3 regions of the Paraglaciecola aestuariivivens genome follow, and region 1 is predicted to be linked to each of the others. Evidence: predicted binding sites of a transcription regulator. Region 1 holds the regulator's gene; each other region holds the start of a gene.
What was found. The regulator sigma-54, encoded in region 1, starts transcription at its own class of promoters, with help from an activator protein. The targets are predictions, from matches to a motif close to GTTGGCACGNNNNTNGNNT.

Region 2: the regulator sigma-54 is predicted to act here: its motif matches at 2,294-2,312, upstream of ACVCDT_RS09485 (PEP-CTERM sorting domain-containing protein).
Region 3: the regulator sigma-54 is predicted to act here: its motif matches at 1,707-1,725, upstream of ACVCDT_RS08615 (FlgO family outer membrane protein).

The regions. Positions count from the first base shown of each region.
Region 1 covers NZ_JBRKBA010000008.1:16,672-21,375, forward strand. Annotated here, with positions in the region: gene lptC (LPS export ABC transporter periplasmic protein LptC) at 1-109, shown strand, start outside; gene lptA (lipopolysaccharide transport periplasmic protein LptA) at 72-614, shown strand; gene lptB (LPS export ABC transporter ATP-binding protein) at 614-1,339, shown strand; gene ACVCDT_RS12445 (RNA polymerase factor sigma-54) at 1,507-3,000, shown strand; gene hpf (ribosome hibernation promoting factor) at 3,026-3,313, shown strand; gene ptsN (PTS IIA-like nitrogen regulatory protein PtsN) at 3,335-3,778, shown strand; gene rapZ (RNase adapter RapZ) at 3,779-4,624, shown strand; gene ACVCDT_RS12465 (HPr family phosphocarrier protein) at 4,628-4,704, shown strand, end outside.
Region 2 covers NZ_JBRKBA010000005.1:176,527-181,230, reverse strand. Annotated here, with positions in the region: gene ACVCDT_RS09490 (hypothetical protein) at 1-684, opposite strand, end outside; gene ACVCDT_RS09485 (PEP-CTERM sorting domain-containing protein) at 1,604-2,254, opposite strand; gene ACVCDT_RS09480 (glutamate-5-semialdehyde dehydrogenase) at 2,875-4,116, opposite strand; gene proB (glutamate 5-kinase) at 4,119-4,704, opposite strand, start outside.
Region 3 covers NZ_JBRKBA010000004.1:370,631-375,334, reverse strand. Annotated here, with positions in the region: gene ACVCDT_RS08630 (dicarboxylate/amino acid:cation symporter) at 1-227, shown strand, start outside; gene ACVCDT_RS08625 (NAD(P)H nitroreductase) at 293-844, opposite strand; gene ACVCDT_RS08620 (HvfX family Cu-binding RiPP maturation protein) at 904-1,527, opposite strand; gene ACVCDT_RS08615 (FlgO family outer membrane protein) at 1,764-2,384, shown strand; gene ACVCDT_RS08610 (FlgO family outer membrane protein) at 2,394-3,203, shown strand; gene ACVCDT_RS08605 (hypothetical protein) at 3,283-4,536, opposite strand; gene ACVCDT_RS08600 (hypothetical protein) at 4,536-4,704, opposite strand, start outside.

The DNA of each region.
Region 1 (4,704 bases):
GCCCAATTACGTCATTAACAGTAACGGCTTTACCGCAAGCTTAGAAACCCAAAGATACGAGTTATTAGACCATGTTAAAACTGTTTACCAGCCTGCTTCATCACACTAGTTTGTTGGGCTTATGCTTGTTTGCGGCCACCAGTCACGCAGGCAAAGACGACTTTAGTAAAAAGATTGAATTAGCTTCGCAATATCAAAACGCTGATGGCATTGCCAAAAAAGCCACTTACGAAGGCAATGTGGTGATCAAACAAGGTTCGTTAGAAGTTAAAGCTGACGCGTTAGAAATTGATGCTAGCAAAGGCGAAGGCAAAGAAATTTTTATTGCAACAGGCAACCCTGCAACCTATTCACAAAAACAAGAAGATGGCAGTACAGTAACCGCCAGCGCGGATAGAATTGAATATCACAGAGATAGTCGTTCACTTAGCTTAGAAGGCAATGCCCATATCACCCAAAACTCCAGCAGTGTTAAAGGCAAATCCATAAAGTTTAATATGGAATTAGAACAAATTATTGCTCAGGGCAGTGATCAAGAAAGCGGTCGGGTAATCACGACTTTTCAGCCAGTCACTAAGACGCCAGAAGCTAAAACACAGGAAAACCAACCTTAATGGCCGTTTTAAAAGCTCAACATTTGGCTAAATCTTATAAATCACGCCAGGTAGTGCGGGATGTAAGTTTAGAGGTGTCTACTGGGCAAATAGTAGGACTGCTAGGCCCTAATGGTGCGGGAAAAACCACCACATTTTATATGATTGTTGGCTTAGTGCCTTTAGATAAAGGCGATATTTTTATTGATCAACAAGCCTTAACTTTACAACCTATGCATGTGCGTGCCAGACAAGGCATAGGTTACTTACCTCAAGAAGCCTCTATTTTTAGAAAGCTGACTGTACATCAAAACTTAATGGCTATTTTACAAACGCGCAAAGAGCTTTCGACCGAACAAAGAGAGCAACAAGCTGATTCACTTTTAGACGAATTCAATATAAACCATATTCGCAATAGCTTAGGTATGAGCTTATCTGGCGGTGAGCGGCGAAGAGTTGAAATTGCCCGCGCCTTAGCTGCCGACCCAGAATTTATATTATTAGATGAACCCTTTGCGGGAGTCGATCCTATCTCGGTAAACGACATTAAAAAGATTATTCAGCACTTGCGAGATCGCGGTTTAGGTGTGTTAATTACTGACCACAATGTCAGAGAAACCCTAGACGTTTGTGAAAAAGCTTACATAGTCAGTCATGGTGAACTCATAGCTTCTGGCACTGCCGAAGAAGTTTTAAGTGATCAACGTGTAAGAGATGTATACCTAGGTGAACAATTCAGGCTATAGTTAAGCTATTCATGACTCTTAATTTACGAATTTTTATCCTTGACCTAAACTGGATTCAACCCATAATCAACTGATAGATATGAAGAAATCCAACTTAGCCAGCAAAATGTCGCAAATCAAGAGTGTAACTCGGCTGATAACAACAACAGACTAAGCATAAGAAGTAAATGAAACCCTCTTTACAGTTAAAATTTAGCCAACAACTCACTATGACTCCGCAGCTGCAACAGGCGATTAAGCTGTTGCAGTTATCAACCTTGGATTTACAAACTGAAATTCAAGAGGCCCTTGATTCTAATCCATTGTTAGAAATAGATGAGCAGCAAGACAATGCTAGTGACGAAAAAGCCCTAGAAACCAATCACAGCGCCGATGCAAAAGACGAGAGCAATTCACAAAAAGAAGTCAGCGCCGACAGCGTTGAAACCGGTGATGCCCTGCAAAATAACGATATTCCCGAAGATTTACCTCTAGACAGCACTTGGGATGAATATCTGAGTGCCTCTTCTGCGCCTTCATCTATGACCAGCGCCGGCTCAGCAGGCGATGACGACCAAGTTTTTCAGGGTGAAACCACAGACAATATTCAAGACCATTTATTATGGCAGATGCGTCTCACCCATTTTAGCGAAACAGACGCCGCCATTGCTATGGCTATTATTGACTCTATTGACGAAGCTGGTTACTTAACTATCAGTACCGAAGAAGTGCTGGCTAGCATGGATGATGAAGAAATAGAGTTAGATGAAGTAGAAGTGGTGCTCAAGCGCATTCAAATGTTTGATCCTGTTGGCTCTGGCGCTCGCAGTGCCCAAGAGTGTTTATTAATTCAACTTAAACAATTTGCTCCCGATACCCCTTGGTTAGAAGAAGCCAAGATGTTAATCACTGAATATTGCGATTTAATTGGCAGTAAAGACTACCGTACCTTAATGCGCAAAACTCGTCTAAAAGAAGACGAGTTACGCGAAGTTATGCGTTTACTGCAAAGCCTTAACCCTAGACCTGGCACAGCTATAGTCACGGGTGAATCTGAATACGTGATCCCAGATGTGTCTGTGTCTAAAAAGAATGGCCGCTGGACAGTAGAGCTTAACCCCGACAGCTTACCCAAGCTCAATGTAAACCAACAATATGCGGCTATGAGCAAGGGCTTAAAAAACGCCTCTGACAGCCAGTTTATTCGTTCGCATTTACAAGAAGCTAAGTGGTTTATAAAAAGTGTCGAAAGTCGAAACGAAACCTTATTAAAAGTGTCAAACTGCATAGTGCAACAACAAATGGGCTTTTTTGAACATGGGCCAGAAATGATGAAGCCTATGGTACTCAATGATGTGGCTGAAATGGTAGATATGCATGAGTCTACAATCAGCCGAGTAACAACCCAGAAGTATATGCACACACCTAGAGGGATTTTTGAACTAAAATATTTCTTCTCTAGTCATGTTGCCACTGAAACTGGAGGCGAATGTTCGTCTACTGCTATTCGAGCTTTAATTAAAAAGCTGGTAGCAGCCGAAAAACCAAGTAAACCATTAAGTGATAGTAAGATTGCCCAATTGTTAGCCGACCAAGGCATTAAAGTGGCACGGCGTACAATAGCAAAATATCGGGAGTCTTTAATGATCCCACCGTCAAACCAACGTAAGAGCCTACTATAGGCGGATTGAAGAAGGAGAAGGCGATATGCAAATTAACCTGACCGGTCATCATGTAGATATTACAGATTCTTTAAGAGACTACGTAGACACAAAATTTACTAAATTAGAACGACACTACGATGCCATTAACAATGTTTATGTCATTTTAAATGTAGAAAAGTTGAATCAAAAAGCCGAAGCCACATTACACCTTAGCGGCACTGAAGTTTTTGCCACATCCGAACATACCGATATGTATGCCGCCATTGATGCTTTAATCGATAAACTTGACCGACAAGTGATAAAGCACAAGGAAAAAGTTAAACGCCATTAACCCCCAACCATTAGAATCGCAATGGAAATAAAAGATATTCTGCACCCTGACTGCACTATATGTGCAGTTCAAGGTAGCAGCAAAAAGAAAGTGCTCGAATTGATTAGTCAAATTGCCAACCAGCATTTGATTGACATAGATCAAGCCACTATTTTAGCCAGTTTGATATGCCGCGAAAAAATGGGCAGTACGGGTATTGGCAATGGTATTGCGCTACCTCATGGGCGTTTACGCGATTTAGAAAAAGTGCTAGCTATAGTGGTAACCACTGAGCATGGGATTGATTTCGACGCTATAGACAATGCTCCCGTAGATGTCTTTTTTGCGATTTTAGTACCCGAAAATAAAGCCTCAGAACATTTAGGCACTTTGTCTGCCATTGCGTTTAAGCTAAATAATAAAGTGACCTTAGATAAAATGCGTAAGGCAAAAACCGATCAAGAATTATTTGAGGCTATCATTTAAATGAAATTAATCATTATTAGTGGGCGTTCTGGTTCAGGTAAATCCATTGTATTGCGCTCACTAGAAGATTTAGGTTACTACTGCGTAGACAACATCCCAGTTAATTTATTGCCAACATTAACCCATACAGTGGTAGACGAGTACGATCAGGTTGCGGTCAGCATAGACGTTCGAAACTTACCCAAAAACCCCAACGAGTTAGTGGAAATTCTTGATTACCTGCCATCGACTTGGACTATGACCATACTCTATTTAGATGCCAGCGATGACATATTAATTAAACGCTTTAGTGAAACCCGACGTTTACATCCTTTATCTAAACAAAATAAGTCACTATCTGCGGCTATCCATGCTGAAAGCCAACTTTTGGCCCCTATAGCAGAACGCGCTGATTTATACTTAGATACAGACCAACTCAGCGTTCACCAATTAGCCGAATTAGTGCGAGAGCGCATATTAGGCAAAAAAAGCTCTCGTTTAGTTTTGGTATTTGAATCTTTTGGTTTTAAGCATGGAATACCTAAAGATGCGGATTACGTATTTGATGGGCGCTTTTTACCCAATCCACATTGGGAGCCAGACCTAAAACACCTCACAGGCTTAGATGCGCCTGTGCAAAACTTTTTAGGCTCACAACCCATAGTAACCAAATTTATTTGGCAAATTCAAAACCTTATATCTACCTGGTTACCCCACTTAGAACGTAATAATCGCAGTTATGTGACTATTGCCATAGGTTGTACAGGCGGCCAACATCGCTCAGTTTATGTAGCCGAAACCTTAGCCAAAAGCTTTAGCGATTCGCATCCCGATGTGCAAATACGTCATCGCGAATTAAATAGGTAACTCATGCCTAAATTTGAAAAAACGCTTTTGATAGTCAATAAGCTAGGCCTGCACGCCCGAGCGGCAACTCAATTAGTTCA
Region 2 (4,704 bases), on a different contig from region 1:
AAAACTTCCACTGTTCTTCAAAAAACTGCTATTGGACAGTGTGCCTACATTGGTTCCCACACTATAGTTGCCAACTCTACCATTGTTGGTAAAGTTGCCACTGTTGTACAGACGGCTATCGGAGTAACCATTGCCAATATTGTATATATTGCCATTGTTGACAAAGTTTCCAGAGTTGTCCAATGTGCCAGAGTGACCAAAAAATGTTCCATTGTTGTTCAGATCACCATAGCTAAATAGGCTGCCATAAGTGCTGTTCGTCCAACGAACGTAATTGTTCAGCTCTCCAAAGTTAAATAAGCTGCCACCATCATAGATACCCATATGACGAAGGATGTTAAGGGTGTTAAAGTTGTAAAGTTCGCCTGTTGTTTTTAAAGCAGTCCTATAAAAACCATCATAATAGGTATTTCTAATGGTTAAAAAATTGCGCGTACAAGAAACATCATTAGCCATTCCAACGACAACATCATTAGCAATTCCAACTAATATTTTGTCTGTACTATCACAGTCTAAAGCGACGCTCGGCGGTGCTTTAAACGAAGCATAGCCATGGGCCCGATGGCTAAACGCACCATATCCGACCAATGACAACGTGAGTGTCATAAGTTGGGTTACAGGGCGCTTTTTGAATTGAAGGGGTCTTTCTGTACTACTCTTTTTATTTGGGGACCTAGACATCATTTACTTCCTAAGAGATTGCTCTATTCTTACGGTTTTCCCTCCCAAAAAATTCTATTTAGGCTAGGCACGTTTTCTCAACTTCACTCAAGAAGCGCAAAATTTGTCTCTGTTAAAATTCATGCACTAAACGAGCTCTTTACTCATACATCCATTACAGTTCTATCAAACATTTAAAGTCATTTGATACTGTGCATAGTGGTGTACACACACTACATTAATATTAATAGGTTATAAAGTTATAATTTTATAAAATTAAGAGTTATAAAAAACTAACGACTCACTTTCGTAATTCGAATCAATTTGGTTCAAAATAATTTCGCTTAAATTTCAACCCACAAAACATGTAGAGTTTTATTTAATTTGCTTTCTAGCGTATTTAGCCTAGTGAATGAATTTCGTATAATTGACCGCCCTACCCCGTAGTTTCAGATCGTATAGGTAAAGAATTCTGACGGTCTCGTTCTATTAATTCCAACCTTCGTCTTGCGACGGTCCGCTTATGGCACAAACTGCTATTTGACTCCCTTCAAAGCCCAAGCTAATGGCTTCTACCTCTGGAATGAGCGATTATCGGTCATACGATTGAATTAATTACGACTGGTAAGCATAACCTTTTAGGAGCCGTTGATTAATCTTAGCTAAATTCAAAAAATGCCTGATAGCTGACCAAAAAATTTTGTTGGTTTTAAGCCTAGCTGATAATCTAAACATTTCCGGCTATTCGTGGTAGTTGTCTAATAATCCAAAAAGCAATTTTTGGTCACTCTAATTTTATCCTTTAACCAACCCAATTTTAGCGCAGAGAGCTTGCTATAAATTAAATTCAAAGTTGATGAGCATGAATTAATTTAACTGAAAGGCTCAAATGACATAAACAAAATACCAAGGCTTAGGCCTAGGTATTTTGTAATAGTTGTAGTTACGATTTTTTGCGGCGCGAAAAGCCTAAACCAGCAAGCCCAAGACCGAGAAGAGCAACTGTGGCAGGTTCTGGTATGGCAGAAATTCTATCGCCAGATACAACAATATTATCTAGAAAAATCCCTTGCCTTGTGACAGAACTGTCCGTACCAAGTCCAAATCTAATATTTACCAAGCCGTTATCAAATGTTTGTAAACTAGCCACGGAACTGCCACTCACAGTCCCCCACCATACACCAGTCGCCCCAAAAAAAGGAGGTACATGCCCCGACCCCCCAGTATGTGGAGTGCCAGATATAATAGGCAAACTCACACCTCCAGTAGCCAGCCAACCAAAATTATCAAAGCCAGATTCAACTTCTGCAGCGAAATCGAACGCAATTTGTGTATTTTGATAACCAGTAAGATCTAAAGATAAGTTATAGAAATCTTGCGCGTTATTTGAATAATTGGTCGAGAAATGTCCAATTCCAAAGGTTCCGTTACCAAGATTGGCAACGTTTGAAACTCCAAAATTTTGTGAAGTCCTAGTTATCCATTCGTTAGCACCAAGGCCTGTCTCGAAGTCTTGACTGAAAATTACGGTTGCAAACGACTGAGCTGAATAGACTCCGAAAGTTAGGACCATTAGAGTTATTGCTATTTTCATAGATATTTACCTTAGTTTGATTTAGATTCAAAAAAATCAAAGCGAATCTCATGCCAAAAAATTAAAATGCATTAATAACAAGCGGTTAAAAAATGAACGAGGTTTCAAAAGACGCAAATTGTATATAAAGCTGACACTTAAAGTGCACCTTTGTTATTATATAAGTGATTACACATAGGGCGTGTGGTGCAAAACGCCTGAAATTGGATTGGCTCAAATAGTGCAAAAAAACTGACAGTTTAATTTGGTGTAGATTTATATCTTGGTGCGACGACCTCAACCATCCGCTAAGTGTAAAAGAGCATGTTCAATAGTGACTTGCTCAAGGTCTGCAGCCTGCAAGCTAGAACCGTTCATTGGTTGATTCGGCTATGACTGCAATTAGCACAAACATCCAATACAACCTCAATGCTGTGATCGTCTGCTTACATCAGAGAGCTTCAATAGTGTAAAAAATCCTGACGATCCGCAAATGGCACTAAGCAGAGATTCCCAATCGAGTTGGGAATGACGTTTTTTGCCACCTAACTGTTAAGAAAACCCAAACTGCATAAACACAAAAAGCGATACAGCATTGGCATTACACCAACCCTATATCGCTTTTAATAAAAGTAAAAAGCTTAAGCGCGTACTTGCCCTTCACCCATTACTAAGTATTTTTCAGTAGTCAGTGACTCTAAGCCCATTGGGCCGTAGGCGTGTAACTTAGTGGTAGCGATACCTATTTCAGCACCTAAACCTAACTCGCTGCCATCAGAAAAACGTGATGAGGCGTTCACCATGACTACCGAGGCATCCACAGAGCGTTGGAAACGTCTGGCGGTGACTTCGTTTTTAGTGCAAATCACTTCTGTGTGATGACTACCAAAACGGTCGATGTGCTCCATTGCCCCATCTATGCCATCTACTACACGTACGGCAATTTCTAAGTCTAAGTATTCTTGACCAAAGTCTTCTACCGCTAGTTTATTTGCGTTTTCAAAGTATTGATGGGCGCCGTCACAGGCATTTACTGTTACTTGTTTTTCTTTAAGCTTGCTGGCTACTTTAGGTAAAAACTCGGCGGCAATAGCTTTATCAACTAACAAGCCTTCAATAGCGTTACACACACCTGTGCGTTGAGTTTTACCGTTAACTAACAAGTTCATCGCCACTTCTAGGTCGGCATCTTTGTCGATATACAAGTGACACACACCTTTGTAGTGCTGAATAACCGGCACTTTACTGTTATCGGTAACAAAGTTAATTAGGCCTTCGCCACCGCGTGGGATGATCACGTCTATGCTGTCGCGTTGTTGCATTAATTCAAGCATTAGGTCGCGGCTAGGATCAGGCACTACTGTGATCAGTTCAGCTGGTAATTCAAAGCTAACTAATACGTCTTGCAATATTTTTGCAATGGCTAGGCTAGAGGTTAGCGCTTCTTTACCACCACGCAATATCACTGCATTACCTGATTTGAAACATAAGGCGCCTGCATCTGCGGTAACATTAGGGCGCGCTTCGTAAATCATACAAACTACCCCTAGTGGTACACGCATCTTACGAATTTGTAAGCCATTTGGACGTTCGCTAACAATACGCTCTGCACCCACTGGATCATCTAACTGGGCAATCACTTCGATGCCTGCTGCCATACTCTCAATGCGCTCTTGGTTTAAAGTTAAACGGTCGATCATAGAGGCATTTAATTGGTTTGCCTTGGCTTGAGATAAGTCTTGCTCATTGGCGCTTAGTATCGCCTGTTGATTATCACGCAAAGCCTTGGCCATAGCGTTTAATACTTGATTTTTTTTAGCTTCATCTAAAATCGCTAAAGTTTTGGCAGCTTTTACTGCACCTTGAGTTAATGCTTTAATCATTTTTAATGGTCCTCTAACATAGCGATGTTTTTGTCTGAAATAATGGGGCCGGTTTGCTGCTGAAATTCGTTGGCAAACTCTTTGTCGTCTTGACTGGTTATAAAATTAAGTAAGCAGCTACTGTAATTTGATGTTGCCTTTGCTAACTCTGTGCCATCGTGCTTACGCACTAAAATGGTGTCACCTACTGCAAACTCACCTTTTACATCAATCAGGTCATCGCTAGTTAACTGATCATTTTGGGCTGTTGCATCTAACTTTCCAGCAAAATCGTCTTCTACTATCACTTCGCCCTGCGCGGTAGACGTATGGGTCATCCAATGCAAGTGTTCGTGCATAGGTTGAGCGTGTGAGGAAAACAAGGTACCTGGATTTTTACCTTGTAATAGCATGTTGAAAGACAACTCAGTAAAGCCATTCACTATGTAGGTATCAATACCATGTGAGGTGGCTTTTTCGGCGGCTTCTACTTTGGTTTGCATACCGCCTGTGCCTACTGAACTGGTTGCGCCGTCGGCCATGGCATAGGTTTCTTCAGTAATTTCATGCACTTCTGGTAATAGCACGGCATCGTCATGCTTGTGCGGG
Region 3 (4,704 bases), on a different contig from region 1:
TGGTATTGCAACAAGTTAACTTACCAGTAGAAGGCATAGCCTTGATCATAGGTGTTGACAGATTGTTAGATATGACCCGCACCGCGGTCAATGTAACAGGCGACTGTATGGTAGCTTGCATAGTTGGAAAAAGTGAAAACGAATTAGATGAAGCGGTATTTAATAATCCCGAAGCCGGAATAAAAGATGAAGAAGTAGACTTTGCTCACTTAGATAAAAACAGTTAAATCCAAACAATCCGCAGCTGCTCTAGCTGCGGATTGTCTTTTAGGTATAAACCTCTTGGCAGCAGTTATTGCCAAAACTCAAAAAACTCACTGGTATCGCGTTTAGGCTTTGGCAAAGGTTTAAGCGACGAACTGCCCAAATATAAAAAGCCAACAATTTCATCTTGCTCAGCCAAATCAAAGGCCTGTTTAACCACAGGATCTTGCGCATAACTACCAGTACGCCAAATACCCGCAAAACCTTGGGCTTGAGCCGCCATTTGCATAGCGTGTACCGCACAGGAAGCAGAGGCAACTTGCTCAACCCAAGGTACCTTTTCATGTTCAACATATCGACTAATCACCACTATCACCATAGGCGCCCGTAAAGGTAAATTAGGTGCCCGCTCTATTTCTTTTTCACTTTTATCACTGGCAATGGCGGCTTGTTCGTAAATATCGCCTAAACGTTTTAAGCCATTTTTTTGACATACAACAAACTTCCATGGGGTTAAACAAGCATGGTCTGGGGCCCGCAGTGCCGCTTGCATAATGTTTTCAAGGGCCTCACCTTCTGGGGCTGGGGCTTCGAGTCGCGGTTGAGAGCTACGATTAAGTAATAAATCAAGAGCCTGCATAGGGTCTCCTAGCATTAGAATTTAAAAAAGTTGATAAAATGGCGCGAACGCGCCCTGTGTTAATTTTTGTCGATAAATTTTTTGGCTAAGAAATAATCCACACTAGTGAATTTTCCACCGCCACTAAAAAATAGTGCTAACAGCATAATAAAATAGGTAATGGCAAATTCAATACCATTATTTAGAACAACAAATTGTCCACTAGAAGTTAGCCATTCGTAATTGCCATGTTCTTGCAGTAGCCCTTTAGCCGCCGCTAATTTATCTGGGGCGCTCATTACAGACTGATTCAACATAATGGTGCCGTTAGATAACCAACTATTGGCATCGGCTATGGCTGCCCAACCATTATGCCAATGCACAGTAAACGCTGCCACTAACATAGTGAACATTAACGGCATAGCGATCCAACGGGTAGCTAGGCCCACTATTAATAACGCCCCACCTATTAACTCAACCGAGGTTGCTAACAACGCCATAACGTAAGGAAAAGGCAAGCCTAATCCATAATCACTGTTGCCAAACCAATCCACTATGCCTGCAAAATTTTGGTATTTATTCCAGCCTGCTTGCAACATAACGGGGGCGAGATACAACCTAATGAGCAAAGGCGCCATACCTTCAAAAACTGCGCTTTTGTTTAATGCTTGGTGAAAAGGTAAATAACAATTAACCAGTTTCATGCGTTATCCATATTTAACAAACTGCTAATTAAGAACGCCTATGTTAGCAAAAAGTTTCAGATAGGAAAGACCAATGTTTATTTGCCTAAGCAGATATATTTTTAATGAATTCGCACCTAGCACCAAACTTGCTTTTTGGTCGCTAGACTAAGCTGATGAATGTTTGACCTAAACCGCAAGCTGGCATTTTACTTGCTAAACCCAGTAATAATACAACTTGCCGCAATGTGGATTAAATGCTGAACATCGATTGTAAAAAATATCTGGGCCTGGCTTGCCTTAGCCTATTTAGCCTAAGTTGCAGTCAAACATCGGACTGGGAAGATGACACTCAAGTGCTGTCTGCCCAAGAACCTGCGCCCTACTACAACTCAAACAGTTTACATTGGCATGTTGAAAAACTAACCCGACAACTATTAAACACCTCTGCCACTTTTAATACGGCAAGGCCTGTGGCTGTCGGCACAATATTACCGTCTCACCCCATGGACGGCGAACCCTTGCCACAACACTTAGCCCTTGGCAGTCAAATTCAACAAAGCCTGATGACTTTTGCCACTCAAGCTGGCTTAAAGGTAATTGAATATAAAACCATGCCTTCGATTAAAATTAATCAACAAGGCGATGCCATGTTAAGCCGCAATATAGACGAGCTAAACACCAATATTGCTGCCCACTATTTTTTAACCGGTACCTATACCTTGCAAGAGAACAGCACCTTAGTGAACCTTAGGCTTATACAAGTACCCGACAATATAGTGTTAGCTGCTGCCACCGATTACGTACCAAACGATGTAATGTGGCGCGGGGCTAAAGTAACCCTACAAAACAATTACATCTACCGTAAAGCGAATTAGGAAATCATGATGAAAATGACATTATTAAGTGTGATCATTTGTGCAAGTTTTACTGGTTGTAATATTTTTAATGAAGAACACAGTCAAATTATTGATGCACCTTCCAATCAAGCAAACAATGTAAAAGAACCCCTTTCTTCAAGCGCAGCGTTTCATTATGAATATAAAAATAAGATAGCCAGCTATCAAACTCAGAATGACATGCAAGATCCCTCTTTTCATACTGCACCTAACAATCTTTTAACTAGCTCTAAAACTCATCAATTAGAGCAACAAGCTAAAGTTCCTGCGGCAAAACTAAATATCAATCATTTTGCCCAGGGCCTAATGCAAGACCTAATGTCGAATTTACAATATGTCAATAATACTACGCCTTTAGCTGTGGTTAGTTTTGTAATGTTAGATAGCGACTTTAACCAGTCTAACCTGCTTGGCAATCAAATGGCCGAAAGCTTAATGCATGAAATTCATAAATTTGGGATCCCTGTGATTGATTATAAAACTACTGGTTTTATAAGAGTTACCCCTAATGGCGACTTTGCTTTTAGTAAAGATCATGAAGAGTTAGGAAGCTCATTAGCCGCTCGCTATGTTTTAGGCGGAACCTTAACCCAGCATGCCGAAGGCTACTTAGTGAATGCCAGAATAATTGGCCTAAAATCTAAAGCTGTGGTTGCCTCTGCACAAAGTTTTATTCCTAATAATATTGCTGACAAATTACTTACAAGTGTACCAACTCAGCAAAATACCAAGTTAACTTCAAGCGACAATAGACAAACTACATTGCATGCTGAACACAACATATCTTTAATGCATTAAGTGACTTTGCCCCCTAATCCATCAGCTTTTAAGCAATGTTTCGATACAGCTTAGCATTGCTTTATTTGGTATTTTAAATTTATAAAATTTTACAAGGCGCTAAACTGTGCCTATCTAAATAAATTTCTTCAGACATAGGTAGAAACTCAATGTCACTACCACTTCTAAATAAACTACCTGGCGCAATATCTTTTAGTACCCCATCAGTATATTGTTTAGCTTTACCATTTACTTGCACTAACACTGAGGATTTTTCAAGCAACTTAACTACGCCAAAATAATTTTCGTTATAACTACAAACTGAACTTCCGCTAGAAATAGGTAAATCTCTTACTTTGTCCCAAAATGATGTTGTACTTCTGCTCGAAGTTAAACCTTGCCAGTATCTACTTTCTGGATTGGGAGCTGAAAAATTTAGGCTTTCGATAAACATTTCATCTTGAGTTTTAGCCGTCATTAATAAAATTCCATCATTGTGCGATGGTTGCATATCAATATCAGCGATCTCTGCCGGTACATCACTATCTGTACTGACAATACCGTCATTAAGAACCTGCTCTTTAGATATCCAGCCTAAACTAGGAGTGACGGCATGTTTACTGGCAATAGTTGAGCGACCAAATTTTTGATCTAAAAAGGCTCGGTTATAACGACTTACCTGCTGAGCCACCGGATCAGTAAGAAAAGCCTCAAATGCAGATTTAGACAATACACGGGTGGCATAACTAACAAAATCTTGTGGGGTAGATTTTTGCGTCTTTTGTTCGACTAGGTAATAAAGATAATCACTAAACTGTTCAGGCTGCGAATTGGCTAAAGATTGAATATTTTCATTTAATAAAAAGAGTTTTGCGTAAAAATCGAATAACTGAAACTCATATTGTTTAAGTTGTTTGGCTAGAAAGCTTCCTTCTTCAATGTTGTCGATAGCTTGTGCATCATCGGATTTTTGGGTTTTTATATATTCGGTCAATTGTATACAGGTCTTTTTACACACAAATTTAAAATCAAACTCAGGACGCAATAAGTCTACAGTTGAGGCTTGTTCAGCAAGGTCAAATTTAAACTTGTCTAACTCAAACCTAGGCTGATTACCGCTTTCACCTAACTTAATTTCAGCTGTAATAGTGTAGCCATAAGAAGGTAATTCACTGTCAGCATACTCAGCCATTGCTTTCCACTTCTGCGCTGCTGTTTTGTGCTTCTCCCCTACTTTTTCTATATTTGAGGTACAACCTATAGCCAAAAGTGTAGCCAAAACTATTAAACCTCTTAAAACAGAACCAAAGGCGTGTTGAACAAAGGTAAAATTAACGTGATTTAGCTTATTCATTATTCAATTTCTTCCCACTCAATTGCGCCAACAAAGTTAAAATTTATTGTTTGCTCAAAAGGATAAATGGTTGAAATCGTTAACTCGCCGCCCAAATAAAGGTTCACTACACCAGAAGCACCACTATCAATAGAGACAAAGTTGTTATTGTTCACTATGTATTTGCGC